4 regions of the Anaerobacillus sp. 63XJN7_5_ISO-PGPR-S23-430 genome follow, and region 4 is predicted to be linked to each of the others. Evidence: riboswitches for the same ligand, from Rfam matches in the RefSeq annotation. Region 4 holds a riboswitch; each other region holds the start of a gene.
What was found. A riboswitch is a leader RNA that binds a small molecule or an ion and turns the genes downstream of it on or off. The one in region 4 is predicted to bind S-adenosylmethionine.

Region 1: linked by a shared signal. The riboswitch ahead of mmuP (S-methylmethionine permease) and the one ahead of msrA (peptide-methionine (S)-S-oxide reductase MsrA) in region 4 are both predicted to bind S-adenosylmethionine.
Region 2: linked by a shared signal. The riboswitch ahead of AC0VYJ_RS04155 (2,3-diketo-5-methylthiopentyl-1-phosphate enolase) and the one ahead of msrA (peptide-methionine (S)-S-oxide reductase MsrA) in region 4 are both predicted to bind S-adenosylmethionine.
Region 3: linked by a shared signal. The riboswitch ahead of mtnK (S-methyl-5-thioribose kinase) and the one ahead of msrA (peptide-methionine (S)-S-oxide reductase MsrA) in region 4 are both predicted to bind S-adenosylmethionine.

What each region holds. Positions count from the first base shown of each region.
Region 1 is NZ_CM149686.1:4,186,650-4,194,604, reverse strand. Features, by position in the region: gene AC0VYJ_RS21610 (GNAT family N-acetyltransferase) at 1-19, shown strand, start outside; gene AC0VYJ_RS21605 (SGNH/GDSL hydrolase family protein) at 433-1,665, shown strand; SAM riboswitch class I at 1,751-1,853, shown strand; gene mmuP (S-methylmethionine permease) at 1,936-3,339, shown strand; gene mmuM (homocysteine S-methyltransferase) at 3,314-4,258, shown strand; gene AC0VYJ_RS21590 (3-ketoacyl-ACP reductase) at 4,330-5,052, opposite strand; gene AC0VYJ_RS21585 (aldehyde dehydrogenase family protein) at 5,252-6,676, shown strand; gene AC0VYJ_RS21580 (hypothetical protein) at 6,875-7,042, shown strand; gene AC0VYJ_RS21575 (hypothetical protein) at 7,116-7,253, shown strand; gene AC0VYJ_RS21570 (IS1182 family transposase) at 7,276-7,955, opposite strand, start outside.
Region 2 is NZ_CM149686.1:762,858-770,812, forward strand. Features, by position in the region: gene AC0VYJ_RS04150 (aminotransferase class I/II-fold pyridoxal phosphate-dependent enzyme) at 1-890, shown strand, start outside; SAM riboswitch class I at 974-1,083, shown strand; gene AC0VYJ_RS04155 (2,3-diketo-5-methylthiopentyl-1-phosphate enolase) at 1,178-2,377, shown strand; gene AC0VYJ_RS04160 (2-hydroxy-3-keto-5-methylthiopentenyl-1-phosphate phosphatase) at 2,374-3,072, shown strand; gene AC0VYJ_RS04165 (methylthioribulose 1-phosphate dehydratase) at 3,035-3,658, shown strand; gene AC0VYJ_RS04170 (acireductone dioxygenase) at 3,709-4,242, shown strand; gene AC0VYJ_RS04175 (GNAT family N-acetyltransferase) at 4,296-4,814, opposite strand; gene AC0VYJ_RS04180 (alpha/beta fold hydrolase) at 4,926-5,807, shown strand; gene AC0VYJ_RS04185 (ATP-binding protein) at 5,816-6,889, opposite strand; gene AC0VYJ_RS04190 (MFS transporter) at 7,152-7,955, shown strand, end outside.
Region 3 is NZ_CM149686.1:754,698-762,652, forward strand. Features, by position in the region: gene AC0VYJ_RS04110 (glycerophosphodiester phosphodiesterase) at 1-101, opposite strand, end outside; gene AC0VYJ_RS04115 (YmaF family protein) at 277-612, shown strand; gene AC0VYJ_RS04120 (ABC transporter permease) at 708-1,682, opposite strand; gene AC0VYJ_RS04125 (sugar ABC transporter ATP-binding protein) at 1,738-3,246, opposite strand; gene AC0VYJ_RS04130 (sugar ABC transporter substrate-binding protein) at 3,243-4,376, opposite strand; gene mtnA (S-methyl-5-thioribose-1-phosphate isomerase) at 4,373-5,437, opposite strand; gene mtnK (S-methyl-5-thioribose kinase) at 5,438-6,649, opposite strand; SAM riboswitch class I at 6,764-6,900, opposite strand; gene AC0VYJ_RS04145 (carbon-nitrogen family hydrolase) at 6,987-7,769, opposite strand; gene AC0VYJ_RS04150 (aminotransferase class I/II-fold pyridoxal phosphate-dependent enzyme) at 7,878-7,955, shown strand, end outside.
Region 4 is NZ_CM149686.1:2,052,691-2,060,645, reverse strand. Features, by position in the region: gene cydC (thiol reductant ABC exporter subunit CydC) at 1-1,521, opposite strand, end outside; gene cydD (thiol reductant ABC exporter subunit CydD) at 1,518-3,251, opposite strand; gene AC0VYJ_RS11080 (hypothetical protein) at 3,509-5,752, shown strand; gene msrA (peptide-methionine (S)-S-oxide reductase MsrA) at 5,800-6,450, opposite strand; SAM riboswitch class I at 6,550-6,663, opposite strand; gene AC0VYJ_RS11070 (Na+/H+ antiporter NhaC family protein) at 6,751-7,955, opposite strand, start outside.

The DNA of each region.
Region 1 (7,955 bases), 2.1 Mb from region 4:
TTTTATGGATTTCTTCTAATAAGTCCACCTTGGCCTGCTGCTTTCTCAATTGTTGAGGTAAATGAATTAATAATCGCTTTTGTTTAATTGAACCGTTTTTCATTAAAAAATCCCCTCTTTCAAATAATGAAAGAGGGGATTTTTTTGTTGATCTTCCTATGGACCGGATTTTTAAATTGATAATGTGCGAATCTTATCATCTTATTCCGTTTTAACTGTTCGTAATCTATATATCAGTTTGTTTGCATGTTTTTTACGTTAAAGCTCAAGCGGCTTCATTCTATAGGAATAAGGGTATGCTTCTTAATTAAGAATAGGAAACAAAGAGTGGTCGACCAACTGAGATTATTGGAAATATGCGAAGGCTTTTTTATCGGAAGCGCTTTGGAAGTCACAAGTTCAATAGAAAACAACATGAGAGGCGAGAAAACAATGACACGAATAGGAATTGGCTTTATCATCATTGCACTCATTGGATCAATCAGTTTGGTAAGTGCAAAAGGATGGCCTTCATCAAATAATAGTGCATCAGAAGAGAGTGAGTGGGTCGGATCTTGGACAGCAAGCATGCAGGCGCCTGCTCAGGATGGAAACTCGCATGAAGGTTTTAAGGATCAAACAATCCGCTTAATACTTCGTCCCCATATGGATGGAGATCAAATGCGTATTCGACTATCTAATGAATTTGGTTCATTACCTTTATCTATGAAAGAAGTAAGGGTTGCTGTCTCCAAAGAAGGTGCGAGCGTAGACGGCGAGACAGATCAAGTTATCACGTTTAACGGAGAGAAATCCGTTACAATTCCTCCAGGTGAAAAGCAGTATAGCGATTCGATTGAATTCCCTGTTGGTGCGGATCAGAATCTTGCTGTCAGTTTATCAGTAGATGGTGAGACTGGACCTACAACATGGCATCAGCGTTCAAACCAAACGGTGTACATGTCGGAGGAAGGGAATCATGCTGGGGATACGGAAGGTACATCATACACTTCAAAAGAAGAAGCCTGGTTCTGGCTAGATCGATTAGAGGTGGTTTCAAATAATTCAGTAGATGGTGCACTCGTCATAATGGGGAGTTCAATAGCGAATGGCAATTATTCAACTATGAATGCGAATAACAGATGGCCAGACTATCTTGCCAATCGAATGAATGAAGAAGAAGCTCAAGTGAACATGTCTGTCTTGAATGCAGGGGTATCTGCGAATCATTTAATTAATAGCGAAGAAGGAAAAGGCGAGAACGCATTAGCTAGATTAGATCGAGATGTTTTAAGCCAGGAAGGGATAAAAGCGGTTCTATTGCACGAAGGTATAAATGATTTAAGACACTATCCTGAATATGATTCAGAGAAAATCATTGATCGAATGAAAGCAATTATTAAAGCAACTCATGAAAAGGGTCTTGATATTTATGGAGGGACGTTAACACCATATAAAGATTCCGATATGTATACAGAAGAAGGGGAGAAAACACGTCAGGAAGTTAACGAATGGATCCGGACAAGCGGAGCCTTCGATGATGTAATTGATTTTGATAAAGCATTGAGAGATCCTAACGATCCTGCGAAATATCTCTCGAAGTACGATTCTGGAGATCATTTGCACCCAAATGATGAAGGGTACGAGAAGATGGCAGATACGGTTGATCTATCGATGCTTGAATGAATTAGGACTTTTTATCTAAGTTAACATAAATAGTTAACGCCATTGACAATAACTTGAATAATTGATATTTTTATTAAAATATATTTTCTTATCCAGAGAGGTGGAGGGACTGGCCCTTTGAAACCTCAGCAACAGGTCCATCGGATACTGTGCTAACTCCAGCGGGTGATAAACCTGATAGATGAGAGCCTTCGGTTTTATTTTGTCAGCAACGCACTCATTTTGGGTGCGTTTTTTTGTTTTCTGGATGGAAAAGTAAGGAGAAATAAGATGGAAAGCAAGCATGGTTTTCAAAGGGAAATGAAGTCAAGACATGTGGTGATGCTCTCACTAGGAGGGGTCATAGGTACAGGGTTGTTTCTAAGCTCTGGTTATACGATCCAGCAAGCTGGTCCTATTGGAACGATACTCTCTTACTTGGTTGGAGCATTGGTGGTTTACCTTGTAATGCTATGTTTGGGAGAGCTTTCGGTACATATGCCTGAAACAGGTGCTTTTCATAGCTATGCCGCTAAATATATTGGAGGAGGAACCGGTTATACGGTTGCGTGGTTGTATTGGCTAACCTGGACAGTAGCGCTAGGGTCTGAGTTTACAGCGGCTGGAATGTTAATGCAGCGATGGTTTCCGTTCATCAGCGTATGGGTATGGAGCGCGTTGTTTGCAGGCGTGATCTTTGTTGTTAACGTCTTAACAGTTAAATTTTTTGCAGAAACGGAATTTTGGTTTGCTTTAGTAAAAGTGTTGGCGATCGTGCTGTTTATTATCATAGGTGCAGCGTCCATCGTAGGGTTTATTCCAATGGACTCTGGAACAAACGCTTCATTATTCTCGAACTTTACAGATGAAGGAATTTTTCCAAATGGGGCATTCGCCATTTTAATGACGATGCTGGCAGTGAATTTTGCTTTTTCTGGTACAGAACTTATTGGTATTGCAGCGGGAGAAACATCAGATCCTGAACAAACCATCCCAAGGGCTATTCGCACAACATTAATTCGGTTAATTCTATTCTTTGTCGGTTCAATTTTTATCTTATCAGCTCTTCTACCCGCTTCGGAAGCAGGAGTGTTAGAAAGTCCGTTTGTAGCTGTGCTCGAACGAATTGGTGTTCCATTTGCAGCTGATATTATGAATTTTGTTATCCTAACGGCCATTCTATCGGCTGCAAACTCAGGGTTATATGCTTCATCAAGAATGCTCTGGTCACTTTCGAACAAGCAAACGATATCACCTGTTTTTGCTAAGCTCAACAAAAATGGTGTCCCTCTTAACGCTGTGATTTTTAGTATGGTGGGTGGAGCACTTGCGTTATTTTCAAGTATTATTGCACCAGATACTGTTTATGTTGTTCTAGTCTCTATTTCTGGACTTGCCGTTGTTGTCGTATGGATGAGTATTAGCGTCTCACAGTTTCTTTTTAGAAAGAGGTACTTAAAAGAAGGAAATTCATTGAAAGAGCTCGGTTATCGCACACCTTTTTATCCTGTTGTTCCAGCTCTAGCTTTCTTACTATGTCTTGCTTCACTGATAGGCATTGCTTTTGATCCTACCCAGCGAGTAGCGCTTTATTGTGGAATACCGTTCATTGCGCTGTGCTATGGAAGTTATTATTTAACAAAACGAGTAAAGAAAAGGGGGATAATTGATGCTACAAAAACACAATCCTATTAATGCTATTTTAGAAGATTTTAATATTGTGATATTGGACGGGGCTCTTGCGACAGAGCTTGAAAAATATGGGTGCGACTTAAATGATCCGCTATGGTCTGCTCGCGTCTTGCTTGAAAATCCAGAGCTCATCTATCAGGTTCATTTAGATTATTTTCGAGCAGGGGCTGACTGTGGGATAACATCAAGTTATCAGGCTACGATCGAGGGGCTGAAATCTCGAGGTCTGAATGAAGAGGAAGCAGTAGAACTAATTAAGAAAACCGTCCTTCTTGCCCGTAAAGCACGCGACGATTTCTGGGAACGAGAGGCTCATTTGAATCGTCCCAAACCTTTTATTGCCGCTTCCGTAGGCCCATATGGCGCATACCTGGCTGATGGATCTGAGTATCGAGGCGATTATCACGTTAGCGATGAGATGCTTATCGCATTTCATCGACCAAGAATAGAAGCATTGATCAGTGCAGGAGCTGATATAGTAGCTTTTGAAACAATTCCATCTTTTCAAGAAGCGAAAGTTTTAGGATCATTGATACAAGAGTTTCCTGATACTCATGCCTGGCTGTCATTCACCATTCAAAATGAAGAAAAAATTAGCGATGGTACTGCTTTAAAAGAATGTTCCAGATATTTTGAGGAGAACGAACAAATAGCTGCGATTGGTATCAACTGTGCTTCTCCATCGTTTGTGACAAGAGTGGTAAAGGAGATAGCTGGTCAAACGGATAAGCCAATTATTGTCTATCCAAACTCTGGAGAAGTCTATGAATCGAATTCAAAAACGTGGCAGGGGAATGAAACGTGTGATGAGATCGTAGATGGATCAAAAGAATGGTTTCAAGCAGGAGCGCGGTTAATTGGAGGATGCTGTCGTACAAGTCCGGAAGAGATCGAACGACTTTATGGAAAGTGGAGAGGTTGAACTTTTTTTCATAATGAAATAAAAGTCGGTCAGAGTGGCTTAATGACCGACTTTTACTTAATAAATTTAGCTTAAAACGGATTCGTCGCCCACTGCAATGACTGCTTGATGAAAATGCGAGGGTGCAATTTCAACTGGCCAACCATATATTCAGCGAGATCTTCAGGTTGCATATACTTTTCCTTATCCTGTTCGTCGAGCTTGTTGCCGAAGACGAGTTCAGTAGCAACAAGGCTTGGATTTAGTGTGAAGACGCGTATATTATTTCGGCGAACTTCTTGCATGAGGGCTTCGGTCATGCCCTGGATGGCAAACTTAGAAGCACTATAAGATGTTGAGCCAGCTGTTCCTTTTAGGCCGCTACTTGACGAGATTGTGATAATATCACCGCTATCATTATCGATCATTTGGGGAAGAACAGCCCGCGTTACATGATACGTCCCGTAAACATTTACTTCGAGAGTTTCCTTCCAGTCATCGGGCTCCATTTCTAAGAATGAGCCATATCGCCCCATACCAGCATTATTGATCAGAATATCTGCCGAGCCGAGGTCGTTTTTTAAGTGATCAACGGCTTTATTAACTTCATCAATCTCTGCAATGTTAGCAGGAGCAACAACGGCTTTAATACCGTAAGATTCTGCTTCCGCAGCGACTTCTTTTAGCTTGCTTTCTGTTCTGGCAATCAAGCCAACATGAACCCCTTCACTTGCAAGTTGAAGAGCCGTCGCACGTCCAATACCGCTACTCGCCCCAGTAATATATGCGATTTTGCCTTTAATGGATTGTCCCATAATTGATCATCCTTTCTTCACGTCTCTATCTAATAGTCTAAAGCTAGCATACCCAGAATTCAAAAATAAGCAATCGCTTACTCAACTTCATAAAAGCATCCGTATGTTTAACTATAGTCCTTAACGGTTACAGTTACTGTGGAAGCAGAGATAAGCTAAATGATATAAATCGATTAAACATAAAAAGGAGTTTTACATCATGCGTAACCAATTAAAACATTACATTAACGGCGAATGGGTTGAATCTACAGGTTCAGAAACACATGACGTAATCAATCCAGCAACAGAAGAAGTCATCGGCAAGATTAGTTTGGGAACGAAAGAAGATTTGGATAAAGCAGTTAAAGCAGCTCGTGCGGCATTCCCTTCTTTTTCTCAAACAAGTCGAGAAGAACGTGTGAAAATGCTTGAAGATATCGCGGCAGAATACGCGAACCGTAAAGAAGAAATTATTGACGTGATTACACAAGAACTAGGTTCTCCTCGATCCATTTCAGAGAAAGTTCATTACAATATGGGCTATCAACATTTCTCTGAAGCAGCGAAAGCACTGAAAGAGTATTCTTTCTCAGAAGATCGTGGCGATCATACAATCTTTAAAGAAGCAGTTGGTGTAAGTGGCCTTATTACACCTTGGAACTTCCCGACAAACCAATCGTCTACTAAGATTGCGAGTGCATTTGCAGCAGGTAGTCCAGTTGTCTTAAAACCAGCTGAGATCACACCATTTGCTGCAATTATTTTAACAGAGATCTTTGATAAAGTTGGCGTACCTAAAGGCGTATTTAACCTTGTGAACGGTACAGGCGAAACGATCGGTGACGGCATTAGCTCACACCCTGATATCGATTTTGTTTCGTTTACAGGATCAGCAGGCGTTGGTGAAAAAGTAATGAAAAACGCGGCAGAAACAATCAAGACAGTGGCACTTGAACTTGGAGGTAAATCTCCATTTGTCATGCTTGAAGATGCGGACATTACAAAAGCTGCTAAAGCTGCTGTAAGCCACATTGCAACAAACTCTGGTCAAGTATGTTCAGCTGGTACTAGAATGATTGTTCCTGCTTCTAGAAAAGAAGAATTTGAAGAAGCGGTAAAAAATGTTCTTCCTGAATTCCCAGTTGGCGATCCGAATGGAAATAACTATGTAGGACCACTTGTTTCTGAAAAGCAGTGGAATACCGTGCAGTCTTATATTCAAAAAGGAATTGACGAAGGCGCGACACTCATCGCAGGTGGAACTGGTAAGCCAGAAGGTCTTGAAAAGGGCTATTACGCACAACCAACTATCTTTACAGACGTGAAGAATGACATGGTCATTGCGCAAGAAGAGATCTTTGGACCAGTTATGTCGATCATCACATATGAAACAATTGATGAAGCGATCGAAATTGCAAATGACGTTGTATATGGCCTGGCAGGTTATGTCTTTGGTGAAGATAAAGAAACGCTTCGCAAAGTTGCAACAAGCATCCGTGCTGGACGAATTAAAGTGAACAATGCAGATATGGACTTTGCAGCACCATTTGGTGGTTACAAGCAATCCGGTATCGGACGCGAGTGGGGAGACTTCGGAATTGAAGAGTACCTTGAAACGAAAGCCGTACTAGGATTCCCTTCTTAAGTGAATTTGATAAATTATGAAAGAGAGCAGTTGCCATAATGGCAGCTGCTCTTTTTTTAGTAGGGTTGTAGTTAAAAGTAGCGGAAATCACTTATTAAGGTCTGTAAAGAAACAACAAAACCTTTTAATTTTGCTCACAACTCCATGTTAGACGTAAGAAATGATAAATTAGTTTTGTATGAATTTAGGAGGTGCGAGATGTTTCTCTTTTTTCTTATCGTAGCGAGCAGCGTAGTTGGACTTATATTGTTGCCATTGAATGAGATCGGACTCATCATTGGATTTGGTATTATCGTAGGTTGCTTGCTCCGAGGGCTTTATTTGCTTCATGAAATTAATCGTAAGCTTGATCGGGAAAAGATGTAATAGTCTGTAAACTATTCTTTTAAATGGAATCGACTATAAAGGTGCTAAGTTTTTATTAATCCAAGAGTTAGAGATGTCCATTAGAAAGAGTTTAATCTTTGGCACGCAAATTGGAATGGCTGATTTTTCAACGTTAGAGAGAATGTATTTCCAATGGCTAGGATCAGCTAGTTTATATGGTAACTGCGGAAAAGTATTTGGCGTAGTATGAAAGAGGCTGGGACATAAATAGCCTAAATTACTGAAAAAAAGGTCCCGTTCATCGGTTTTTGATGAACGGGACCTTTTTTGGCGTGTTTGTTCCTATTCTTTTTAGCTTTGTCGGTAATCTTGGCGGTGTACTTTCTCAAGTTCACCGCCATGAGCGCAAAGCCTAATTCATTTTTGACTTTTTCTTTGCCCCTAACGGACATTCGAGTAAAACCCAAATTAGCCTTCAGAAATCCAAAAACTGGTTCTACGTCAATTTTCCGTTGACCGTAGATTTTTCCCGTTTTTTCTTCTGAAAGCAGTTCTCGAATGATTTTCTTTTGCTCTTCCCATTGGGCATTATAATAGATCTTTCGATTGTTCCCTTCCTGCGCTTTGGTACACTGCGAACGAAGAGGACAATCTGAACAGTCATCACATTCATAAACCCTGAATTCCCGTGTGAAACCTCCACGATCGGTGCGATGAGAGAGGTGACGGAACATCAACTGTTGTCCGTTCGGACATATGAACGAATCCCTTTCCTCGTTGTAGGCCCAGTTGGCTGTGTTGAATTCATTCTGCTTGAAACGCTTCTTTTTCTCGGTGCGATAGGTACTGTATGTTATCAGTGGCTTGCGCTCACGATTCTTCAAAATATCCTTATAATTTTCTTCGCTTCCATAACCGGCATCGGCGACGATATAGTCAGGGAGTGTAAAAA
Region 2 (7,955 bases), 1.3 Mb from region 4:
AGAAAGAGGTAGCCGTCCTCTTTGGTGGAAAAGCTGGCCTTGTAGAAGTCAGTCAATGTTTGTTAAATAAAAGTGACGTGGCGCTCGTGCCAGATCCTGGCTATCCTGATTATTGGTCTGGAGTTGCGATGGCTGAAGCGGATATGCAAATGATGCCGTTACTTGAACAAAATGATTTTCTGCCTGATTATAGCGCGATCCCAGAGAGTGCTCTTGCAAAAGCAAAGCTCATGTTTTTAAATTATCCAAACAATCCTACCGCTGCTATAGCAACGAAAAGCTTTTTTGATGAAACGGTTAGGTTTGCGGATGCCAATGACATCTGTGTCGTTCATGATTTTGCTTATGGAGCGATCGGATTCGATGGAGAACGTCCTAAAAGCTTTTTGGAAACAGAAGGTGCTAAAGATGTGGGAATTGAGATTTATACTCTTTCCAAAACGTATAATATGGCAGGATGGCGTGTTGGGTTCGCTGTCGGAAACCCATCTGTAGTGGAAAGCATCAACCTGCTTCAGGATCATTTCTACGTTAGTTTGTTTAGTGCAGTGCAAGAAGCAGCTGCAGAAGCTTTACTAGGTTCACAGGAATGTGTTGAGAACCTTCGCCAAACGTACGAATCTAGACGGAATGTATTGATACAGGGGCTTCACGATATTGGCTGGGATGTAACCTCTCCTGCGGGGTCATTTTTTGCCTGGTTAAAAGTACCTGAATCATTTACTTCAGAGGGATTTGCGGACTACTTGCTTGAGAATGTTCAAATTGTAGTTGCGCCTGGGAACGGCTTTGGAGAGTATGGGGAAGGCTATGTGAGAGTAGGCTTATTAACTTCCGAAGAGAAACTCAGGGAGGCAGTTGAACGAATTAATTCTCTTAATCTCTTTTGATTCAGAAAAGTAAAAAAATAGATTGACAGGATTTCCTACGTCTGGCATAATTCGAATCAATTACTTAAACGAATAGTTGCATACTCTTATCCAGAGAGGTGGAGGGACGAGCCCTTTGAAGCCCGGCAACCGATTTTCAAGGTTACTTGAAGACACGGTGCTAATTCTCGCAGCAAAAGCTGGAAGATAAGAGGAAGAGCATGGTGATAACGACCTCTTCCTCGTGAAGGGGTCTTTTTTGTATGATCAAAGATTGAGGACTAGCGCGATGGAAAGGAATGAGCATGATGAGTCATCTTGTGGCAACTTACCTTGTTAAGAATGACCAACAATTATCTAAGCGCGCTGAAGCGATCGCCCTTGGATTAACGATTGGGACTTGGACCAATCTACCGTTATTAGAAAAAAAGCAGTTAAAGAAGCATAAGGGTGAAGTCGTTCACGTAGAGGAAAAAGGGGAAAAGGGCATCATCGCGATTGCTTACCCCACCATCAATTTCAGTGCGGATCTACCTGCGATTTTAACAACAGTCATCGGTAAGCTTTCACTTGATGGTGAAATTAAGCTGGTTGATTTAGAGTTCTCTGCAGGGTTACTAAATCAATTCCCAGGTCCAGCATATGGAATAGACGGTATTCGAAATCTTACAGAAGTATACGATCGACCGCTCGTTATGAGTATTTTCAAAGGAGTTATTGGAAAATCGTTAGGCGAATTGCAGGAACAAATGAAACAGCAGGCGCTTGGTCGAGTCGATTTTGTGAAGGACGATGAAATCCTTTTTGAAAATGAGTTAACCCCTCTTGAAAAGCGAGTACCCGCCTTACGAAAAATGCTGGATGAAACGGCTGAATTGACAGGAAAGCGAACGCGTTACGCAGTGAATTTAACAGGAAGAACGGCAAACCTCAGTGATCGAGCAAAGCTTGCTGTGGAATTAGGAGCAGATGCGCTTCTGTTTAATGTTTTTACATATGGACTAGATGCATTGCAATCACTTTCAGAGGACTCGGATATTCCGGTTCCAATCATGGCACACCCTGCATTCTCTGGTGCAATGGCTGCCTCAAGCACACATGGGGTAAGTTACTCCCTATTACTTGGAAAGTTGCTTCGAACTGCTGGGGCAGACTTTTCCCTTTTCCCTTCGCCTTATGGGAGTGTAGCGCTTGATCGAAGAGAGGCGCTCGCAACAGCAGAAGCCTTAACGAGAAATAATAAGCTGAAAAGAACATTCCCTGTTCCTTCAGCGGGCATTCATCCTGGACTAGTACCGCTTCTTATAAAAGATTTCGGTATAGACAGTGTGATTAATGCGGGAGGTGGCGTGCACGGGCATCCCGATGGAGCAGCTGCAGGCGGAAAAGCTTTCCGAGATGCCATTCAAGCTGTTTTAACAGAGCAACCTCTTGAACAGGCCTCTCAAAATAGTGAGGAACTTCATCAGGCTCTTACAAAGTGGGGGAGCGGGGAGGTAGTGCGATGAAGCAGCCGATTATTTTTTGCGATTTTGATGGCACCATTACGAAAAGTGATAATATCGTTTCTTTGATGAAACGGTTTGCTCCGAAAGAGTGGGAGCAAATAAAAGATGATGTGCTCGCTCAAAATATTTCCATTCGTGAAGGGGTCGGAAGGATGTTTCACTTAATCCCTTCCAAATTGAAACAGGAATTACTCGATTATTTAGTAGCTACAACTGAAATCAGACAGGGTTTTAGCGAATTCGTAGACTACACGAGGCAAGAAGGGATCGAGCTCTATATCGTCAGTGGAGGGATCGATTTCTTTATTTATCCTCTTCTTAAGCCATACGGTATTCCAGAAGAAAATATCTTCTGTAATGGCAGTGATTTTACTACTGATACCATCTCAATAACTTGGCCGTATGCCTGTGGAGACGATTGTACGAAAGATTGCGGTTGTTGCAAGCCAGGTATATTAAATCGTTTTGATAAAAAGGCTAACCGAAAAATTGTGATTGGAGATTCTATTACCGATTTAGAAGCTTCAAAGCAAGCAGATTTTGTGTTTGCTAGAGATTTTTTAGCGGAGAAGTGTCAAGAACTTGGCATTCCAGCCGTTTTATTTGAAACGTTTGATGATATCGTCGAAAAGTTAACTGAAGAAAGGGGGAAGAATCATGTGCCAAGTGGAGAATCGATGGAACGAACTTGCTGATATTAAAGATGAATTAGCAGCAAGAGATTGGTTCCGTGGAACAAGTGGAAATCTTTCAATTAAGGTAAGTGATTCGCCGCTTCAATTTTTAGTAACGGCTAGTGGAAAGGATAAAAGAAAACGAACAAAAGAAGATTTCATTCTAGTGGATAGACAAGGGCAGCCAATTGAAGAGACTCTATTGAAACCATCAGCAGAGACCATTATTCATCAGGCGATCTATTCAAAGACAGATGCAGGCTGTTGCTTACACGTGCATACAGTTGAAAATAATGTTATATCTGAACTTTTTGCGGGAGAAGGAGAAGTTACGTTTCAAGGACTGGAGTTAGTTAAAGCTTTTGGTTTATGGGGACAGAATGACAAAGTGACAGTACCGATTATCGAGAATTCAGCTGATCTTTCTCTACTAGCTCATGATGTGGTGCACGTGCTTAAGAATGACACGAAAGCCATTTTGATGCGAAATCATGGGATTACAGTATGGGGACGTAATGGTTTTGAAGCAAAAAAATATCTGGAAGCATTTGAATTCCTTTTTGAATATCATCTTAAATTACGAAGCTTTCAAGCAATTGTAAGTTAATCAGTAATCAACAAAGTTTCATTAGCTTAACAAAAGAGGAGGAAGCATTAATGGCAGTAATTAAAATACGAAATACAAATGAAGTTATTGAAGGTCAAGATCGAGTAGGGGCATTTCTTCAGAATGAAGGAGTGTTATATGAACATTGGGATGTTGAGAAGCTACCGACGTTTCTTAAGGGGAATTGTCATGTTACAGAGGAACAGAAAAATGAAATTCTGAGTGTATTTGATGATGACATTCGTTCTCTAGCTCAGCGAAATGGATATGGAAACTGGGATGTGGTGGCACTTTCTGAACAAACGCCTGATCTTGATAAGATTCTGAAAAAATTTGAACAGGTTCATGTGCATACTGAGGACGAAGTAAGAGCGATAACGGCGGGACATGGGATTTTTATCATTAAAGGTAGCGTGGGGTATTTTGATGTTGAGCTCGATCCGGGTGACGTGATTTCTGTACCGGTTGATACACCACACTTCTTTACATTAATGGATGATCGGCAAGTTGTAGCCGTACGCCTTTTCATCGATCCATCAGGATGGGTAGCCCATCCATATGAAGAAAAAGAAAGTGTGAAGTGAAAAAAGGGCCGTGAGCAGTCACGGCCATCATTTTTGATTTTGCTTCAATCCCTTTAGCTACAAAATCCAATTAATTCATTCAGGTCGTTCCAACCAAAGCCGGTTTCTTTAAATGTCTTACCTGCAATTTCTGTTTCTTCCACGGCAATTTGAAGTGGATGAAAACTTTCGTAGAATTGAGAAGCTGGGTTTCCATTCAGTACCCAAACAAGCATAGACTGATAAGATTCGCTTCTAAGATGTTTAGCTACCGAGCACAGAAGTTGTTTGCCAACTCCCTTTCCCTGTGCTTCTTCAAGAAGGTATATCGCATAAAGTTCTCCATCGAATTTGTAAGCAGCTGATCTGTTTTTTCCGCCATTCGCAAATCCTATTATTTCCCCTTCTTCGACTGCCACAAGGATAATACTTCCATTTTCAATTCCTTTCCGCCAACGAGCCTCGCGTATTTGAACGTCTAATGAATTCAAATAGTCTTCTGAGATAAGCGCACGGTAAGTCGTTCTCCAGCTGTTTACATGAACATTTGCTATCGCTAAAGCATCATCTACGACCGCTTTTCTGATTTCCATTGATTACCTCCATCTCAATTTGATTTTCCTATCAGACTCATTTCGAGAGAGAGGGAATGAATCCTGCTAGTCGAATATATGAAGTAAGTCATAGTTTAAAGGAAAAGTGAAATGAAAAAAATCATAATAGAAATAGATGGCAGTTATGTTCATGGTTTTGAATGGGGAGATAGGAGTCAGCCAACTGTCATTCTTCTTCACGGTTTAACGAACAATGCACTTGGTTTTAGTGAGATGGCAGAAGGTCTTAAGGATTACTTTCATTTAATCTCGATTGATCTACCAGGCCATGGTGAGACGCCTCCATTTAATGAAGATAAGAGTTATTCTTTTGAACTTCTAACAGAGTGGCTTCATAAGGTTTGTACATCATTAAGTGACGTACCAGTCTGGCTCATTGGGCATTCGTGGGGAGCTGCCCTGGCACTTCATTATAGTAGTCAATTCTCTAAAATGGTAAAAGGTATCGTGATGATTGATGGCGGTTATCTTCATTCTTCTGATGATCCGTCACTAACGCTTGAAGAACTTCTTGAACAAATGTCTCAATGGGTGGTAGAAAATCATTACAGAAAATTGGAAGAATATGAACAAAAGAAGAAAATGGAAATCGGAAGGTGGAGCAAGTATTTAGAGCAAATGGTACATAGGGATATGGAGGAAAGGAAAAATGGCGTAGCCTTAAGGGCTAGTGGTAGTACAGTAAGAGCGATTATGAAGTCCCTCTATCAAGAACCATGCAAAGAAATTTTTCATATGGTAAATGTTCCTATCTATCTCCTAAGGGCAACACTTCCTGTAGCAGATGAAACTAATAGAAAGCATGCAGCAAACGTGATGCGGAATGAAGTGAAAGGTGAATGTAGAATTGACGCTATTCCACAGACAGGTCATGTTCTACATTGGCAAAAACCTAAAGAAGCTTTATATATGGTAGAGAGATGGTTAAAGGAGCAAACAAAGCAAAAGGGCCATACGCAAGGCCCTGAATAACAGGGGGGTTAATTGCCAACCCCCTTTGGAAAAGTGAGCGTAATGATCGTGCCCTTCCCCTTATTACTTTCGATAGTTAAGTTCCCTTTATGTTTTTTTACTATACGTTTGCATATCGTAAGCCCAAGTCCAGTCCCGTTCTTTTTGGTAGTGAAAAACGGAGAGCCGAGTTTCTCAAGCTCTTCATCTGTGATTCCGCTACCATTATCAATGATTCTAATTTGTAATTTATCGTTACATTCTCGGGCTGAGATTGTAATTTCTCCCTCTTCACCGATAGCATCCATCGCATTTTTTATCAAATTAATAAAAACTTGTTTTAATTGATTACTTTCACAATAAATCTCTGGGAGAGAAGAGTGGTACTCTTTTGTTAGAATGATTGCTTTCATATTAGCCTGGCCACTTAGCAATTCAATGACTTCATCTAATATGAGATCGATTCGATTATAGTTAAAATTAATTTTTGTTGGTTTTGCAAGAATAAGAAATTCATCGATAATCTGTTCGATCCGATGAAATTCTGAATCCATCACCTGGGCATAGCGATCAATGTCTTGATCAGAGTTTTTGAACTGTATTAATTTTAAGAAACCCTTTAAAGAAGTGAGCGGGTTTCGAAGCTCGTGTGCGATCCCAGCTGCAAGTTGTCCAACAATCGATAGCTTTTCGGATTGAGCAAGGTGCTCTTCATTCATTCTTTTCTCGGTAATATCTTTCGCAATTCCAATGATCCTCGAAACATTCCCCTCTTCTACAAGTGGCACTAGTGTAATATCAAATAGCTTGTAGCCCTGTTTTGGGAAAGAATAACCTTCTTCAAATTGAATGGTTTTCTTACGAATCATGGCTTCTTGGAATCTTTTAATCGCTTGTATTCCTTGGTCAACCCCTAGAAAGTCTTCGATTCTCCGCCCAGATATGGCTTCTTTGGAAGTCTCATAACTTGCTAGATAAGCTTCATTTACAGCTTCGATTTCATAATGGTGAACATCGATCACACGAATTTGGAAAATAAGATCTGAAATATGGTGAAAAATAATATCTAAATTCGCCTCTTGTAGCTCGCTTCCATTTTTCATAGAAATCCCCCATAATCAGCATTTTAACTTAGTACTAATTGGATATTTCTACAAGATATGCGTATCCCCTTCAAATTATGATCGATATTTGTAATAGATTGGAAATTTTTGGCGTTCGAAGTGGTTGATAAGGTAGGAGAATATAGTAATAATAATGGAACCAATCCCAATGAAAGCGCATTGCAATTCAATTGTACTTACTATAGAGTTAGAAGAAGTATTTTGAGCGCATCACATTTAGCAAGGGAGGACGGCTTAAAAGATGACCAAAAGAGACTCTGTCTTTTTCCTTAGTCTGTTCTTGTTCTTTTTTCATGGAGCAAATACAATCATCATTAGCTATATGCCAGTATATTTTCAACAAAGTGGTATGTCTGAGAGTAAAATTGGATCTATCCTAGCGATCGGACCACTTGCAGCCATAATGGCTCAACCGTTTTGGGGTTACATAAGCGATAAATTCGGAACAATTAAAAAGGTTCTACTCGTAACGTTAGTTGGCGTTGCCATCATTAGCATTTTTCTTCTAACGAACCATAACTATGTGTTTATTCTCATCTCCGCTGCGGCGTTCTATGTTTTTATGTCCCCAACAGGGGCTCTTGGTGATAGTCTAGCTGTTAAAACAGCAGCTAGCGTGAATAGAAACTTTGGAAGTATTCGAACCTGGGGCTCAATTGGTTTTGCAGTTTCAACTTTAGTAGTTGGTCAGTTTTTTGCTTTTTTTGGTATAGCTTTTATTTTGGTTCCTTTTATGCTCATGATTTTGCTTGCTTTTTTTACAGCTATGAGAGTATCAGATGTCGAAACACATAATAAACCTGTTACTGTATGGGATGCCATACGGATTGGAAAGAATCCTCGCTTCCTACTCTTTTTGATTACGATCATGTTTTTAACCATTCCGCATCGAGCAAATGACAGTTTCATAGGGATTTATATCACGGATCTTGGTGGAAATGAATCTCAAATAGGACTAGCCTGGTTCGTTGCAGTTGCTAGTGAAGCTCTCATATTTGCGACAAGTCATTTTTGGTTTAGGCGTTTTAATGAAGTGGTCTTTATC
Region 3 (7,955 bases), 1.3 Mb from region 4:
TGAGCACCAGCTCTATGAGCAGCCTGGAATGAAAGGAGTGTATTCTCAGGGTGCGTACCTGATGAACCGCGGTGTCCATAAATTTGAAATGAAGAAGCCATAGGTCACCTCTTTCTGATTTGGATTTAGAAATCCATCTATGTAATGTATTCGCTCATGGATTCATTTTTCCTTTGATTTCATATATCAAGTTCATGCTAAAGGAGAGTTTGAATCAATTTGAATGGATTATGATAAAGGTGTGTTATGCCTGTTATAAGGAAGGGAGAGAATAGTGTGTCTAAAGGAGTTGCTTTACCTGAAGCTCACTCTCATTATTTTCGTGGGAGCATCGAAAACCGATACAATCATCACCATTTAAGTATGATAGGTTTTAGTTTGCCTGTAAATGGGACTTCGTTTGATCAACATGTTCACCGTATTGAAGGGATTACGGTAATGGATCAGGGTCACCAACACCGTTATAGCGTTCGATCTAGTCCGCCGATTACATTACCTGGTGGTGGTCATTATCATACGTTTAGCGGTGAAACGATATCAAAAGAAAAGCATGAGCATTATTTCTCTGGTCAAACGAGTCCTCCTATAGGAAATCCTCCAGCGGATTGGTAGATCAGTTAAATGGGGTGTTTTCCTTCAATGAATTGAAACCTAAGCCTCATGATTGGCAGTTATTAAAAAAGGCGATGCACATGGCATCGCTTTTTTTACATTTTAATTTCTCGTTTGTTTTGATAAAACGTGAATGCTAGGGCACCAATCAGAATCGTGCCTTTAATAATATCTTGAGCATAATAAGGAACATTCAACATTGTTAGCCCATTTAATAGAATTCCAATTAAGACAGCTCCAATGAACGTACCGAATGCATTTGGTTTTCCGGAACCAAGTACAGAATAACCAATCAATGCTGCGGCAACGCCGTCCATAAGTAAAGGTGCACCGGCAGAAACCTGACCAGTTCCAATTCTTGAAGCAAGAACAATTCCAGCAATTCCGGCAAACAGTCCGCTAAGTACGTAGGCGAGCGTACGATATCGTTGAACCGCAACACCTGATAATCTTGCAGCTTCTCGATTACTGCCTGTCATGTAGAGTAATCTTCCCGCTCGTGTATAAGTGAGAAAAAGGTGAACGAGAATGACGCAAACAATCATAAAAATCGCTGGAAAAGGAACGCCCGCGATTTCACCCTGGCCAATAAAAAGAAAAGATGGAATGAATTTGCCTGGGGCGGTTGTCCCGTCACTCATAGGCATATTGTTGTAAATGGAAAAACCTTTCGTATAAGTTAGTTGAATCCCATTCACGATATACATAACGGCTAGCGTTGCAAGAAGATCAGGGATTCTTATTTTAATTGTTATGAAGGCATTTATTAAGCCAATCAATACCCCGATCAGAATAGGAATGAGTAGAGCGACGAGAAGTTCTTGCCGATACCAGACTAAGGCAGATGCGCTCGCAACAGTAGCGAGACTAACGGTTGAGCCAACAGATAAGTCAAAACCTCCAACAATTAATGTAAAGGTAACACCGAGTGCAACGAGTGTCACAATTGAAATGGAGCGAAGGATATCCGCAAAGTTACTGTAAGTAAGAAAGCGATCGTTAAGAATAGTGAAGATGAGAATAAGTCCAACGATGACGAGTAACGTACCATATTTGACGAAAAAGCTGATCACTTTATCCTTGAATGGTGAGGCGATCCCTCTTTGATTTTGTGTTTGTACGAGTTCAGCTGCTGATTTCAATCTTCCTACCTCCTGTAGCTGCTTGCATAATGGCTTCCTCTGTCATCTCTTCACCTGTGAGCGTGGCAGTAATTTCGCCATCGTACATGACAAGGATTCTATCTGATAGATCAAGAAGCTCTTCGATTTCGCTGGAAAAATATATAACCCCTTTCCCTTGATCGGCAAGCTCTTTTATTAGAGCTATCACTTCTGCTTTGGCTTTCACATCAATGCCTTTTGTTGGTTCATCAAAGAGAAATACTTTCTGATCATCGTATAACCATTTTCCGATAGCTGCTTTCTGTTGATTTCCCCCACTGAGATGATGGATCGGTTCTTTAGGTGAAGCTGCTTTAATGCCGAGCTGAGTTATTTGCCTGGATGAATAATTTTCCTCTTTTTTTCGATTAAGGAATCCTCTGAGTGAATGACGCCGTAGAGAAGGGAGCGTTAGGTTTTCTGATAATGAGAAATCGAGTAGAATACCCGATTTTCTTCGCTCTTCTGGTACAAGACAAATCCCGGCTTTAATCGCGTCAGCTGGAGAGCGAAAGCGGTATGTTTGGTTGTTAATGTGAACACATCCTCTTGTATGCTTTGTTGCTCCAAAGAGGGTTAATGCCGTTTCCGATTTTCCTGCACCTACAAGTCCTGCGACACCAATGATTTCTCCATGATTCAATAAGAAATTCACTGTTTTTCCAGTTTCGGGTATAAAGAGATTCTCAGCCCGCATTAAAGCATGACTCGTGCTCTTTGTTTGACGGGGTTCTTTTTTTCTAAGGGTTGATCCAACCATACTGGAAATGATCTCATCCGCTGAAACAGTTTTTGTTTCAGCGGAAAGATGAACTTTGCCGTCTCGTAAAATCGTAAAACGGTCGCTTATTTCTTCTATTTCTGGCATGCGGTGAGAAATGTAAATCATCCCCACGCCTTTCTTCTTCAGTTTGTTAATAAGATGAAATAATAGCTTTGTTTCCTCTACACTAAGTGGAGCAGTTGGTTCATCCAGGATCAAATATTGCGTCTCCTGTGCCATTGCTCGAGCAATTAAGATCATTTGTTTCTCTGACAGCGAGCATTCGCAAGCCAGTTTATCAGGTGTTAAAGTAATACCGAGAGAGTTAAGTAAATCTCTTGTTCGTTGCCGTTCTTTGTTAGAAGAATAGCGTTTGAAAGGAGATTTATTCATTGAGTCAGCCCAAATATTTTCAGAAACGGATAGGGTAGGAAACAAAGCCGTATCGACTTCTTGTACAACCATTCCGATGCCAGCTTTTTTTGCATCGGAAGGTGTATGAATCGGTAGAGGTTCTCCGTTAAGTAAAATAGAACCGCTGTCTCGTTCATAGTCTCCACAAACCATTTTCATAAGCGTGCTTTTACCAGCTCCATTCGTACCGAGCAGGGCGTGCACTTCGCCTGAACGAATCGTTAGGGAGACGTTTTTTAATACAGGGATATTTCCGAATGATTTAGAAATGTTTTGAATGTATAACTCACTCATTTGCTATCATCCTGTTGCGTTAATTTCTCCATCCACGGAGAAATAGCTGCGTCAGAAGAGCCCCAGTCATCGACGTAATTGCCTAATTCACTCATTGAAATGGTTTCGTCTGGTAAATCAGATTGTTTTACTAGATGCGGATCAAGTGAGAAAATCTCAGGCGTTTCTTCTCCAGCAATTTTCTGATAAGCAAAACGTACTTGAACACGTCCTACTTCCGCCGGATCAGTAGCGGCAGATGAAAGCCATGGGCTATTATCCTTTTGCATCATTTGGAGATCTTCGTCACTCATGTCGATGCCATAAACTTTGATTTCTTCTCGACCAGCTTGCTCAATGGCACGAGTAGCGCCTTTCGCAAATTCATCCCATGGGGCAAATACAGCATCAATATCTCCTTTGTTTGGATATTGCTTTAGAATAGTTTCCATTTGGGTTTGGGTATCAAGAGCTGTATTAGCACTCGCGGTCCCGAACTTAGCGATTTCATTGATTTCTGGATAGCGCTCCTGGAAGGCCTCATAAATCGCATTTCGTCGCTCCATGGGCGCAAATCCTCCTACCCACACATAGACAATATTTCCTTCACCATTTAAATCTTGAGCAAGCGTTTTTAATGTATTCCATGCAAGACTATAATCATCTTGATCAATAACTGTTACACCTGGCACGTTAATATCGCTATCAAACACAACGACAGGTATGCCTTTATCAACGGCTTTTTTCACTCCAGCTTCGAGTGCATCTGCTCGGCCATGATCAATTAAGATCGCATCGACTTTTTGGTTGATGGCTGTATCAAGGTGTGTAGCCATTTTGGAAAGGTCATTATCAGCATTATAAACTTGAACGCTTCCGCCAAATTTTTCAACCTGATCTTCAACTCCTTTTACGTACTGGGAAGAAAATGTACCGAGGGATGCTTGCATAATCGCTGCTATTTTGATAGGTTTTTGAACTTCTTTTGGAATGTCTGAAGAAACTTTAGACGTTTCTTCACCCGTGTTCGTAGTTGCCTCACTTGATTCCGTATTGCTTGCTTCTGGTGCACTTACGGCATCTTGCTCACTCGTACAAGCTGCAAGCACGACGAGAAGAAGAATGGATAAAATAAGTCCTAAGCGTTTCATGAATGTACCTCCGTGTTTTTAGCGTGTGGGAAAGCAAGATGAGCAAGGTTTTCAGCAGACGGTGTTCGAACGATACCGTGCTCCGTAATGATTCCGTTAAGTAATTCATTTGGCGTCACATCAAAAGCAGGATTAAATACACCAATGTTTTCAGCTGCAACACGTTCACCTTTATAGTGCGTGACTTCTTTCGTGTCTCGCTCCTCAATCGGAATCGCTTCTCCGTCAGGGATCGAGTAGTCAATTGTTGAGATGGGTGCAGCAACATAAAAAGGAACGTTGTATGCTTTTGCGATATGGGCAAGGCCGAGCGTACCAATCTTATTAGCTGTATCACCATTTGCAGCAATCCGATCAGCACCAACAATTACTGCAGCGATTTTCTTTGTTTTTAATACGTGAGCTACCATACTGTCTGTAATAAGCGTAACGTCAATACCAGCACGCTCAAGCTCCCATGCGGTTAATCGAGCACCCTGTAGAACTGGTCTGGTTTCCGTCGCAATTGCAGAGATGGAGAGACCGTTTTCCTTTGCCAGATGGAGAGGCGCAAGAGCAGTCCCGTATTTTGCTGTTGCGATCCCACCTGCATTGCAGTGTGTGAGGATGGTATCCCCATCATTTAATAGCTTCAGACCATGTTCTCCAATACGCTGACAGACAAGTTCATCCTCTTTATGGATAGTAAGTGCTTCGTGCAGAATCGCTTCTTTCATTTTTTGAACTGTTGGTAAGGAAAAGCTAGCTCGGATGATGCGATCGATCGCCCAAGAGAGATTAACTGCAGTGGGACGAGAGGAGGCAAGATATTTTCCTTGGTTGACTAGCGCTGTCTTGAACGCTGTTGCTTCGTTTGTTTGAACATGCTGACTCCAAAGAACAAGACCATACGCTGCGGCGATTCCAATGGCTGGTGCTCCGCGGACCACAAGGGCAGAAATGCTATTCCAGACATCCTCGATTGCCGTTTGCTTAAGGTAGATCTCTTGTTGTGGAAGATGCCGTTGATCGAGGAGTAAGAGATGATCACCTTTCCACTGGAGTGATGAGATAACAGTCATTTAAATGACCTCCTTGATTGCTTTAATGTATTGTTCAATCGAAGTGATGCTTTTTCGGTCTAAAATAAGTTTTTTTCCAAGGGTAAGCGCCTTTTTTTCCACAGCGAGTTTTACTCTTGGATCACTGATCGTCTCGATCTCTTCTACATGAGCAAGTCCAATCGTTCTTCGGATGATTTTACAGCCGGAAAATCCAATGCTATCGACAAAAATAGATTGTAGAAGAGCGTCTAGGTATCCTCTCGAATAACGATTATCTTCTGAGAGATGGTCGTCCCATAATGATCGGAAAGTAGATTCAAATACGTTCCAAACCTCGGTAGTGACGCCAAATAAATAAGCGAGGTATCCTTCTTTCTCTTCTTCTGATCTATGGGCCTCCTGCGACAGGATACTAAGCGCAATATTGGCGATAAAAGCACCGACATCAAAACCAGCTGGCCCATAGAAAGCAAATTCTGGATCGATTATTTTGGTTGAGCTTTCCGTAACAAACAGGCTACCTGTATGTAAGTCCCCATGTATCAAAGCTTCTCCTTTTGTTAAAAAAGAGTGTTTGAGGGAGGCCACTTCAGTGAGGAAATCGTCATCTTCCCAGAGCGATTCAACATCTGCTCGAAGCTCTTCTGTAAAGGCATTGCTTTCGGCATTATAGAAAGGATCTGAAAATACGAGGGTTTCTGTTATGCCACATAAGTCTGGATTACTAAACCGTTTGGCAAGCTCTTTCTTATTTGCCGAACCAAGACCGTAGTCAGAAGTGAAAAAGAGCGTATGAGCGAGGTAGGTACCGACGTTTCTTGCAAGTTCAGGATATATACGTCCTTCAATAAGTCCTTTGCGTAAAATAGTGTGCGTTGATAAATCTTCCATAACCGTTGCGGCTTTTTCAGAGTCATGCAAATAAACGATTGGAGAAAAGTCAGGAACGAGCGAGTGAGCTTGCTTGAGCGCCTCGCTTTCAATTCTGGACCGATCAAGTGTAAGCGGCCAGGATTCGCCAACTACTTTGGCATAAGGCAAGGCTTGTTTGACGATCCAGGATTGTCCTGTTTTCTTGTGTTGAACATGAAAGACATAATTTAAATTGCCATCGCCAATTTCCTTTACATGAACAGGAGCGGTGCGATCCAAAAGCTCGTGATGCTCTAAAAATTGCACAACTGTTTCGCTTGTAAACGGTGTGTACCCTGAAGTGATCTGAATACCCATGTAAAATTCCCCTTTCAACTATTTATGGTTGTTGTATTGCATGAAGATCGGAATTTCGGCATAAAAAAAGCCTCTTTCCGAAGAAAGAGGCTTGAAGACAGAGATACTTCACACCTCTTATCTTCCAGAATGAATATCATCCTGTTGGAAGTAGCACCGTGCCATTTAAGTCATCGATTCATCTGGACTTTAAAATAGGTCGGTTGCTGGGCGTCATAGGGCCAAATCCCTCAGCCTGCTCTTGATAAGAGAAAGTTTATGAAATTATTTTACAATTTTTTCGCTTGAAATGTATGTTACATAGAAAGGAACATGTTTGTCAATAATATTTTGAATATTATTTATAAATATCTGGACGTCGATCTTCAAAGATAGGAATGCGACTCCGGATTGATGACATTTCCTCTTCGTCAATAGAACCTGTTAAAATAACCTCTTCTTCTCCTGCTTCTGCGATAATTGTTCCCCACGGATCAATGATCAATGAGTGTCCTCCAAACGTATTATCAGGATCTTCCCCGACACGATTACAAGCAATCACGTAGCACTGATTTTCAATCGCGCGACTGATAAGTAATGCTCGCCAATGATCGGTGCGTTGCTTTGGCCATTCTGCTGGTACGAACAATACTTGGGCACCTTCAACTGCATGAAGGCGAAGCCACTCAGGAAAGCGAATATCATAACAAATGAACCCGGCACATGGGAGTTCTTCAAGTGTAAAATGACTTTTTTCATTTCCAGAAACGAGGAATTTCTCTTCATTCATTAAACGAAACAGGTGCGCTTTGCTATACTCATGAACGAGCTGCCCATCTCGATTGAACACAAGCATGGTGTTCGTTACTTCGCCGTTATGATGCTTAGCGATGGAGCCCCCGACAATATTTACGTCGTTTTTTTTGGCGAGGCGAGATAGAAAAGCAATCGACTTTTCTGCATCAGTATCTCCAATTTCATCAAGACGAGATAAATCATAACCTGTGGACCACAATTCTGGTAAAACGATGATATCTGGTTTGTCACTCACCGCCTTAGAAACAAGCTCTTCAACTTTAGAGAAATTCTTTTCTGGATTGCCAAAAGCAATATCAAATTGCAACAGGGCAAGGTTTTTCATTGATTTGTCCTCCTTACATGTTTAGAAATTGACCTTTACATGGTTGTGTATCCAAGATAACATAACTTATTAGAATTTCTCGAAAATTTTAACAGGATGTGATTCCATTTGAAACAATTTCAAACTTCAGATGCACTTAAACGTTTACCAGAACAATTTTTTGCGAAGCTTGCTGGAAAAGTGAAC
Region 4 (7,955 bases):
ATGCTTGAGAATTGACCTTTCAGTAAGAAGGTCGACTGAGGAAGTCGGTTCATCTAATAACCAGACTCGTTTACCCTTTAAGAAGGAACGGGCGATAGCGAGGCGCTGTTGCTCACCACCAGAAAGGTTCGATCCTTTTTCGTGCACGCTATAATCGAGAGAAAAGTGTTCTAGCTGGACAGCTTGAAGACTTTCCATTAACTTTTCATCGGATAATGACTCTCCGGCTAGAAGCAAATTATCACGAATCGTACCTGAAAAGAAATGATTTTGTTGCAGGACGACATTCGTCTTGCTCCAGATATTCTCTTCGGAAAGCGATTGAATGGAACGATCATTCATCTCTAATGCGCCACTTCCCTCAAAGAACTTTAAGAAAAGTTGTAATAGAGTCGATTTTCCAGAACCACTTGGTCCAACAATAGCCGTTTTTCCTCCTGCTGGAATATGAACCGTTACATTAGTTAATGACTTTCGTATTTCATTTGGATAAGAAAAAGTGACATTTCTTGCCGACAGAGAAAAAGCTTTCTCATTCGGAAGATCCACCTTTTCTTTCTCTTCCACCCTTGGCTTCCCTTCTACAGATGACAGTCTTTTCGAAGCTACTATGCTATCTTGCAAATAAGCAGGCATGATAGCCAATGGCACTGCGTTCTCAAAGGACGTTAAAGAGATCAGGACAAGCATGGCGAGAAACACGCCATCTAGTTCTCCCGTTATGACAAGATATGAACCGATCCCAATAACACTCCAGGTTACAAATAAAGACACAAATGAATTAACGGCTTGATGAAGCACTTCTGCTTTTCCTTCTTTGCTTTGAGCAATCCCATAGTCGTTGGATTTTGTTTTAAGATCGCTTTTCTTTCCTTCAACCTCACTCATGATTTTCAAATCACGATAACCAGCGAAAAACTCAGCTGAATCAGCAGCAAATTCTCCTCTACTTGAACGAACCTTTCGATCCTTTTTTCGAATACTCCACGCAAAGTAACCCGGAATCACAATCCCTGTAAAAATTACTCCAAGTAACATTAGAAGTGCAATTTCGAAAGAATAGAATAGCGTAAACCAAATCGTAACAAGGAATATGAGAATAAAAACTATAGGTGGATAAAAAACGCGAAGGTAAAAATGCTGCAGTCGATCAATATCTCCTACAATTCTACCTAGCAGATCTCCACTGCGATATCTCTGTGACAACCCTGCCGCTATTGGCTCAAGCTTTTTATAAAAGGAGACGCGCATGTTGCTTAAAATGGAAAACGTCGCGCGATGAGAATATATCCTTTCAAAGTAGCGTCCAGCTGCGCGGGCAAGTCCAAAAAATTTCACAACAGCTGTTAAAATCGCTAATGCAAACACAGGTAACGATAAGGCTGCCTTCGAAATTAAATAGCCGCTAGAAGCAAACAAGGCAACAGCTGTTATTCCCGCAATAAAACCAAATAATATTGAGAGGAGGATATCCCGTTTTTCTGTCAGCATCTCACGCCATACAAATGCTAGCTCTCTCATAAAGTGACCTCCGCCTTCTGCGTATCAACCATATCACGATACAACTCACTTGAAGCGTAAAGCGATTCATCGGTTCCTTCCGCGATCAAGTTTCCCTTATCAAGGAGTATAATATGATCGGCATTTCGTATTGTATGGATACGGTGTGCTACAGTAATCATTGTTGCGTTTTTTGATAGTTCTTTGATCGAAGTATGAAGAACTTTCTCTGTATATAAATCAAGTCCCGTTGTTGGTTCATCAAATAAAATAATCTCTGGTTGTTTTATAAATGCTCGAGCAAGCGCAATTCTCTGCTTCTCTCCTCCAGATATCCCTCTTCCGGATTCACCAATAACCGTCTCATAACCATTTTCAAGAGAAGCAATAAACGAGGAAATACCAGCTTTCTCAGCCGCCGCTTCGATTTGTATTTTATCCCTACTTTTTGATCCAATCGCGATATTTTCAGCGATCGTTCCAGTAAACAAATACGGGTTTTGTGATATAAAGCTTATCTTTGAAAACCAGCTTTCTTCTTCTAAACTTGTTAGGGGAATTTCGTCGGCGGTAATGGCACCTTCTTGAGGTGGAAGCAATCCACCAAGCAAATTCAAAAGCGTCGATTTTCCAGATCCACTCCGACCAATCACGGCCGTATTGCTATAAGGTTTAATAGTTAGATCAATAGAGGATAACCCAAATCCACTCTCCTGATAGCGATATGAAACGTTCTTAAACGCCAACAGTGGTGGCCTCTCCTTCGTTTCAAGTAATCGATCTCCCCATTTCATTTCGTCACTTTCACGATGAAGTTCTTCACTTACCTTTTTCATTGCACTCATGCTACCTCTACCAGTATGAAAAGCACTGCCTAGTTCCTTTAGGGAAAGATAGAACTCAGGAGCAAGCATAAGAAGGAAAAAGGCTGTAGCAAAAGACATGCTATTAAACACAATGAGACGAAGACCAATCTCAAGAGCGATAATCCCAATGCTTAACATTGAAATAAGCTCAAGCATAAGGGATGAAACAAACGCAACCTTAAGAACTTCGAGCGTTGCATCTCGATAATTCAAGCTGCTTTCTTCCATAATCGAGCGATATTTCTTCGATTGACGAAACAAGTTCAACGTAGTCAAACCCTGAATTGTATCAAGAAAGCGACCAGAAAAAACGGTCATCTGCTCTAGCTTCTCCTCGGATTTTTTCTGAGTACGAATGCCGATAATAATATAAAAGAGTGGAATGAATGGAGCCGTCACGATCATTATTAGCCCTGTTTCAATATGCTGAGTTGAAACTGCGATTAGAATAAAAAAAGGAATAACCGCCGTTTTAAACACTTGTGGAATGTATTGACTATAATAGGAATCAATCTCATCCACCGCATCTAGTAAAACGCTCACTTTCTGTCCAGATTGACCCTGGTAAGACGTTAGAAGTGCGTCTCGAGAAAATTTATTCAAAAGCGCTTCTCTTATTCTTTGTTTTACAATAGCGGCCATGTTAACGCCTGCTTTTCCCATTAAATAAGATACGCAAGGGCGTAGCGCCATGACAATCAGTAAGCCAATGAGATACGATGAAATGTCTGAATATGCTAGTTTTTCAATAAATACCCGATTCACTATTTCTACTGTAAGAAAAGCCTGTACAATAATGGATGCGCCAATCATAAGAGCACCTAAAATCATAAACAAGTGTGTGATTTTAAAACCTGAAGCATACGCTTTAAGTTCGTTCTTCACCTGATCCCCCACCTTTAGTTTCACAACAAACATACGTTTGTGAAATATTTCACATTAATTCTTAATTCCTATTGTACGACTTATACAAAGGAGAAGCAAATACTACGCAGCGATTATTTTTACAATTAAATGAACGAAATCTGTGCTAGAGTCATCGAGCCACTACTTATTCAATTGAGGCATTCTTAGATTTAGCATTCTTCCTTATTTCCTATTTGCTATAATGAAAGCAGCAGGATAAGAAATGGAGGATTAGCGTGGAACACGAACCTGAATTTGAAAAAACGCGTAAAAATACACACAAACGAAATAAATTAAAGCATTTATTGATTTCTTTTACTCAACCATTACAATCCTTCTTTAAAACCATATGGAAAGGAGCTTCTTACGGCGCTCTTTTTATGACAATGCTGCTAATCTTTTCGATTGGGTTTGATTTTCATACTGGACTGGGTCAAATAATGGACGTTATTCTTTTCCTATTAATTGCAGTTGTCAGTACACTGCTCACCGTTAAGATTGGTACATGGTTCATAGAGCATTTCAAAAGATTACCCTCTCTTCTCATTGCAAGTATTGGAGTCTCGCTTGCTATAACCATTTATACATTAGATCAATTTCGTCAATTAGAGAACATCCTTCCGCTCTCCTATCTCTTAATTGCAGTCGGTATCATCCTTGGCGCTATGTTCGGATACCCTCTTTCTAAAGGCATCAAAAAGCCAATGTCTATGATCATGCTACTGTTTGGTGTTTTAGCAACGTCAGCTTTTTCATACTGGTTATTCACACCTGGTTTAATGAATGATCGTCTCTCTATTAATGTAGAGCCGCTCTCACCTGTTAGTGATAACCCTTCAGAATACGGCTCATTTGATGTAACTACTTATACATATGGAAGTGGAAAGGATAAGCAACGTCCTGAATTTGGGGAGCAAGTAGATATTCAAACGATGTCAGTTAACGCTTCAAGTATGGTTGGAGAATGGTCCAAAGAACGCGAGTGGTTCTGGGGCTTTAAAGACACCAATGTGCCACTTAATGGACGTGTATGGGTGCCTAAAGGAAATGGTTCTTTTCCTCTTGTCCTTATTGTCCATGGAAACCATAAGATGGAGGACTTCTCAGATGAAGGCTACAATTATTTAGGTGAGTTACTCGCTAGTCGTGGCTTTTTAACAGTATCAGTAGATGAGAACTTCTTCAATTCATCATGGTCTGGTGGCCTCGCAGGAGACATTAATGGACGCGCTTGGTTGCTGCTTAAACATATTGAAGAAATGGAGAAATTATCTTCTCAAAAAGATAATCCATTATTCAACAAAGTGAAGATGGATCAAATTGCTTTAATAGGTCATTCTCGCGGTGGTCAAGCTGCGATTTTAGCAGCAAAATTCAATGACCTTGATCGTTACCCAAATAACGGGAACATGACTTTTGATTTCCATTATAATATTGAATCTGTTATCGCACTTGCACCGACGGATTATCAAACACTTTCAGATCGAAAAATCGAAGTGGATGATGTCAATTATTTATTACTTCAAGGTTCTTATGATAGTGATTTATCGGAATTCGAAGGCGACCGACAGTATAATGGGATTGATTTAACTGGCAGTAAAGAAGCTATGAAAGCAGCCCTTTATATTGATCGCGCCAATCACGGACAATTTAACACAACGTGGGGAGAAAACGATACGTATTTCCCTTTCACGCTTTTATTAAATAAAGAGCCTCTTCTTAAAGGCACTGAACAACGACAAATAGCCCGCACATATGTCGCTGGCTTTCTTGAGGCGACGCTTCATCAAAATGAGTCCTATCAACCGATGTTTGAGGATTATCGCTATGCTCTCGAATGGCTACCTGATACAACATACATTAGTAAATATGAAGATCCTTCGTATCATATCTATAGCACCTTTGAAGAGGACGTTGATGTCACAACAGCGACATCTCCCTATATCACCATAGAGACTAATAGCTTGCTGCAATGGTATGAAGGAGAGCTTGAATTTCGACGCGATAAAGAAAGAGGTACTCATGGGGTCTTTTTGAAATGGGATCATTCCTATTCAAAGAACGGCACATACAAATTAAATTTCAAGAAAGCCCTTCAGGATCCATTTGCTTATACAATGAACAGTTCATTAACATTCACAGCAGCAAACCTTTCAGATCCATCTGACCAGCAACCTGTTGATTTCACAATCACGGCTAGTTCAGATAACGGAGCATCCGCTAGTGTTAAGCTGAGTGACGTCATGCAGTTGCAAGGTGTTCTTCCTATTCAACACACAAAAACAAAATACTTTGAAGAAGGACGTTATGGTGAACCTACTGAACCGGTTCTCCAAACCTTTAATATTCCGATGCAGCGATTCTTAGAAGCAAACAATGCCTTTAATCCGAAGAAGATGAATGCTCTTACATTCGAATTTAATGCATCAGAGAAAGGAAAAGTCTTTATTGATCAAATAGGTGTCAATCAAGGTGATTAACTAAAAAAGGCCTTCCCTCATGACAATGAGAGAAAGCCTTTTTTCTATTATGAAATTTTGCAAGAAGACTGTCCACGCTTAGCAAGATAGCTTTGATGATACTCATCTGCACGATAGAATGAAGTGATTGGTACAATTTGCGTCACAACTGGTTTTTTGAAGCGTCCAGATCGCTCGAGTTTTTCTTTTGCAATCAATGCTATTTCTGCCTGCTCATTTGAGTGGTAAAAGATCGCTGAGCGATAGCGTGTTCCGACATCTTCTCCCTGTTTGTTTAAGGAGGTTGGATTATGATTTTCAAAGAAAACTTCTACAAGTTCTTCATAAGAAATGAGAGAAGGATCATATTCAACTTGTACGGATTCGGCATGGCCTGTTAATTCAGAATAAACATCTTCATAAGTTGGATTAATCGTCTCTCCTCCTGTAAACCCTGCTGAAGTTGAAATAACACCGTTCAATTGTTGAAATAGCGCTTCTACTCCCCAAAAGCACCCTGCTGCAAATGTTGCTTGTTCCACTATGACCACTCCGTTTCCTTTTCTCTGTATGGTTTTATTTGATCGAGCATATATGTTTTCTAATTCATTTAGTGATAACATATAAAGTTGCTTTTCACCCTTCTTATATATCCCTTGTGAGAGAAGGGTCTTAATAAGCTGTTGTTTTCTTGCTTCGTTATCCATTAGTGTATGCAATATCAGTCTCTCCCTCTACTAAAACATATTTCCAAATGAGGGTGCATAAAAAAACCCTCATCTGCTCGAACAGAAGAGGGTTTGGATAGACCGAGCCTCTTCTCATTTTTCGACTTTCGTCGCAGGAATTAGCACGGTTCCAATTGAACATAAGTTCATAGGTCCGTTGCCGAGGTATCTAAGGGCCAGTCCCTCCACCTCTCTGAATAAGAAGATCCTTTAAACAAAGGATTATTAAGTTAGTTCCAATAATAAATGGTTTTAAAACGGATGTCAATACAAAAGTACTCATAAAAATAATTATATTACAAAAGAGATAACAAAGTAGCCAGCTGCTGCTAATCCCGCCGCTAATAAAGCTGGGCCAAGCTTAAATTTCGCATATGTCATAGGATTCAACTGCAAGATCCTCGCAACTGTATTCGTATTGTCACTTAGCGGAGAAGCAAAAGCGCCAAATGTCCCACTCGCAAATACGGCTCCAATGACAACAGGTAGATCTGCTCCTGTAGAATACCCTAATGAAATACCGAGCGGCATTAAAATTCCCCATGTGCCCCATGATGAGCCAATAAAGTATGAAATAAACGCCCCAACGAGAAATAAGACTGGTGGTACAAATAAAGTAGGAATCCAATCAAGGTTTGAGGTAACAAAAGACGAGAAGCCAAGAGCTTCTGTTGAAGCTGCTAAGCCCCAAACGACAGTAAGCAAGACGATGACCGGCATCATCTCGTTACCACCTTCGATAAAATAAGTAACAAGGTCCTTTAAAGAAAAACGCTGAAATAAATAGAAAATGAACGTTAAAAGTACTGTAGTGAGAAGTGCAAAGACCATCGCGTCGAGGACATCTGCCTCAATAAACGCCTTGATTAAAGAAGTAAACCCCTTCTTATAACCACTCCAATATGTAAGAAGAAGTGTTAGGAGAATAACTCCTCCAAGAGGTATTAATAAATTCATCGGTTTCGTAGGAAGATCCTTCGCCACAGCTGGATGACAATCTTCCCATTGATCATCAAGCTTTTTTTCCACATTACCTGCGTCTGTAGCTGGCGTTTTTCGATGATGGAAAAAACTCAAATAAAAGCCAATCAATAAAATACTAATCGAAAAAAAGTTGTAAGGGATACTTTGAAGAAAGTAACGATAGCCATCTCCTTCAATGCCTTCTGCTTTTAGTGAAAGCTGCACAACAGATGACATATAGCCGACAAAAGCGGTAGCAATTGGCATTAAGACAATAACTGGAGTTGCTGTCGTTTCTATCACAAATCCAAGCTCCTGAGGAGTGATTTTCACTTTATTTAAAAGAGCTTTCATGATTGGGGCTACCGTTACAATGCGGAAACTAGGAGCACTAAATGTTCCTAGCGTTGACACCCACGTCAGAAATAACGCTCCTTTTTTTGAGTTGATTTTGGATGAGGCAACTTGAACAAATCCTTTTATCCCACCAGTATATTTCATCAATCCGATTAAGCCCGTAAACATATATAGAA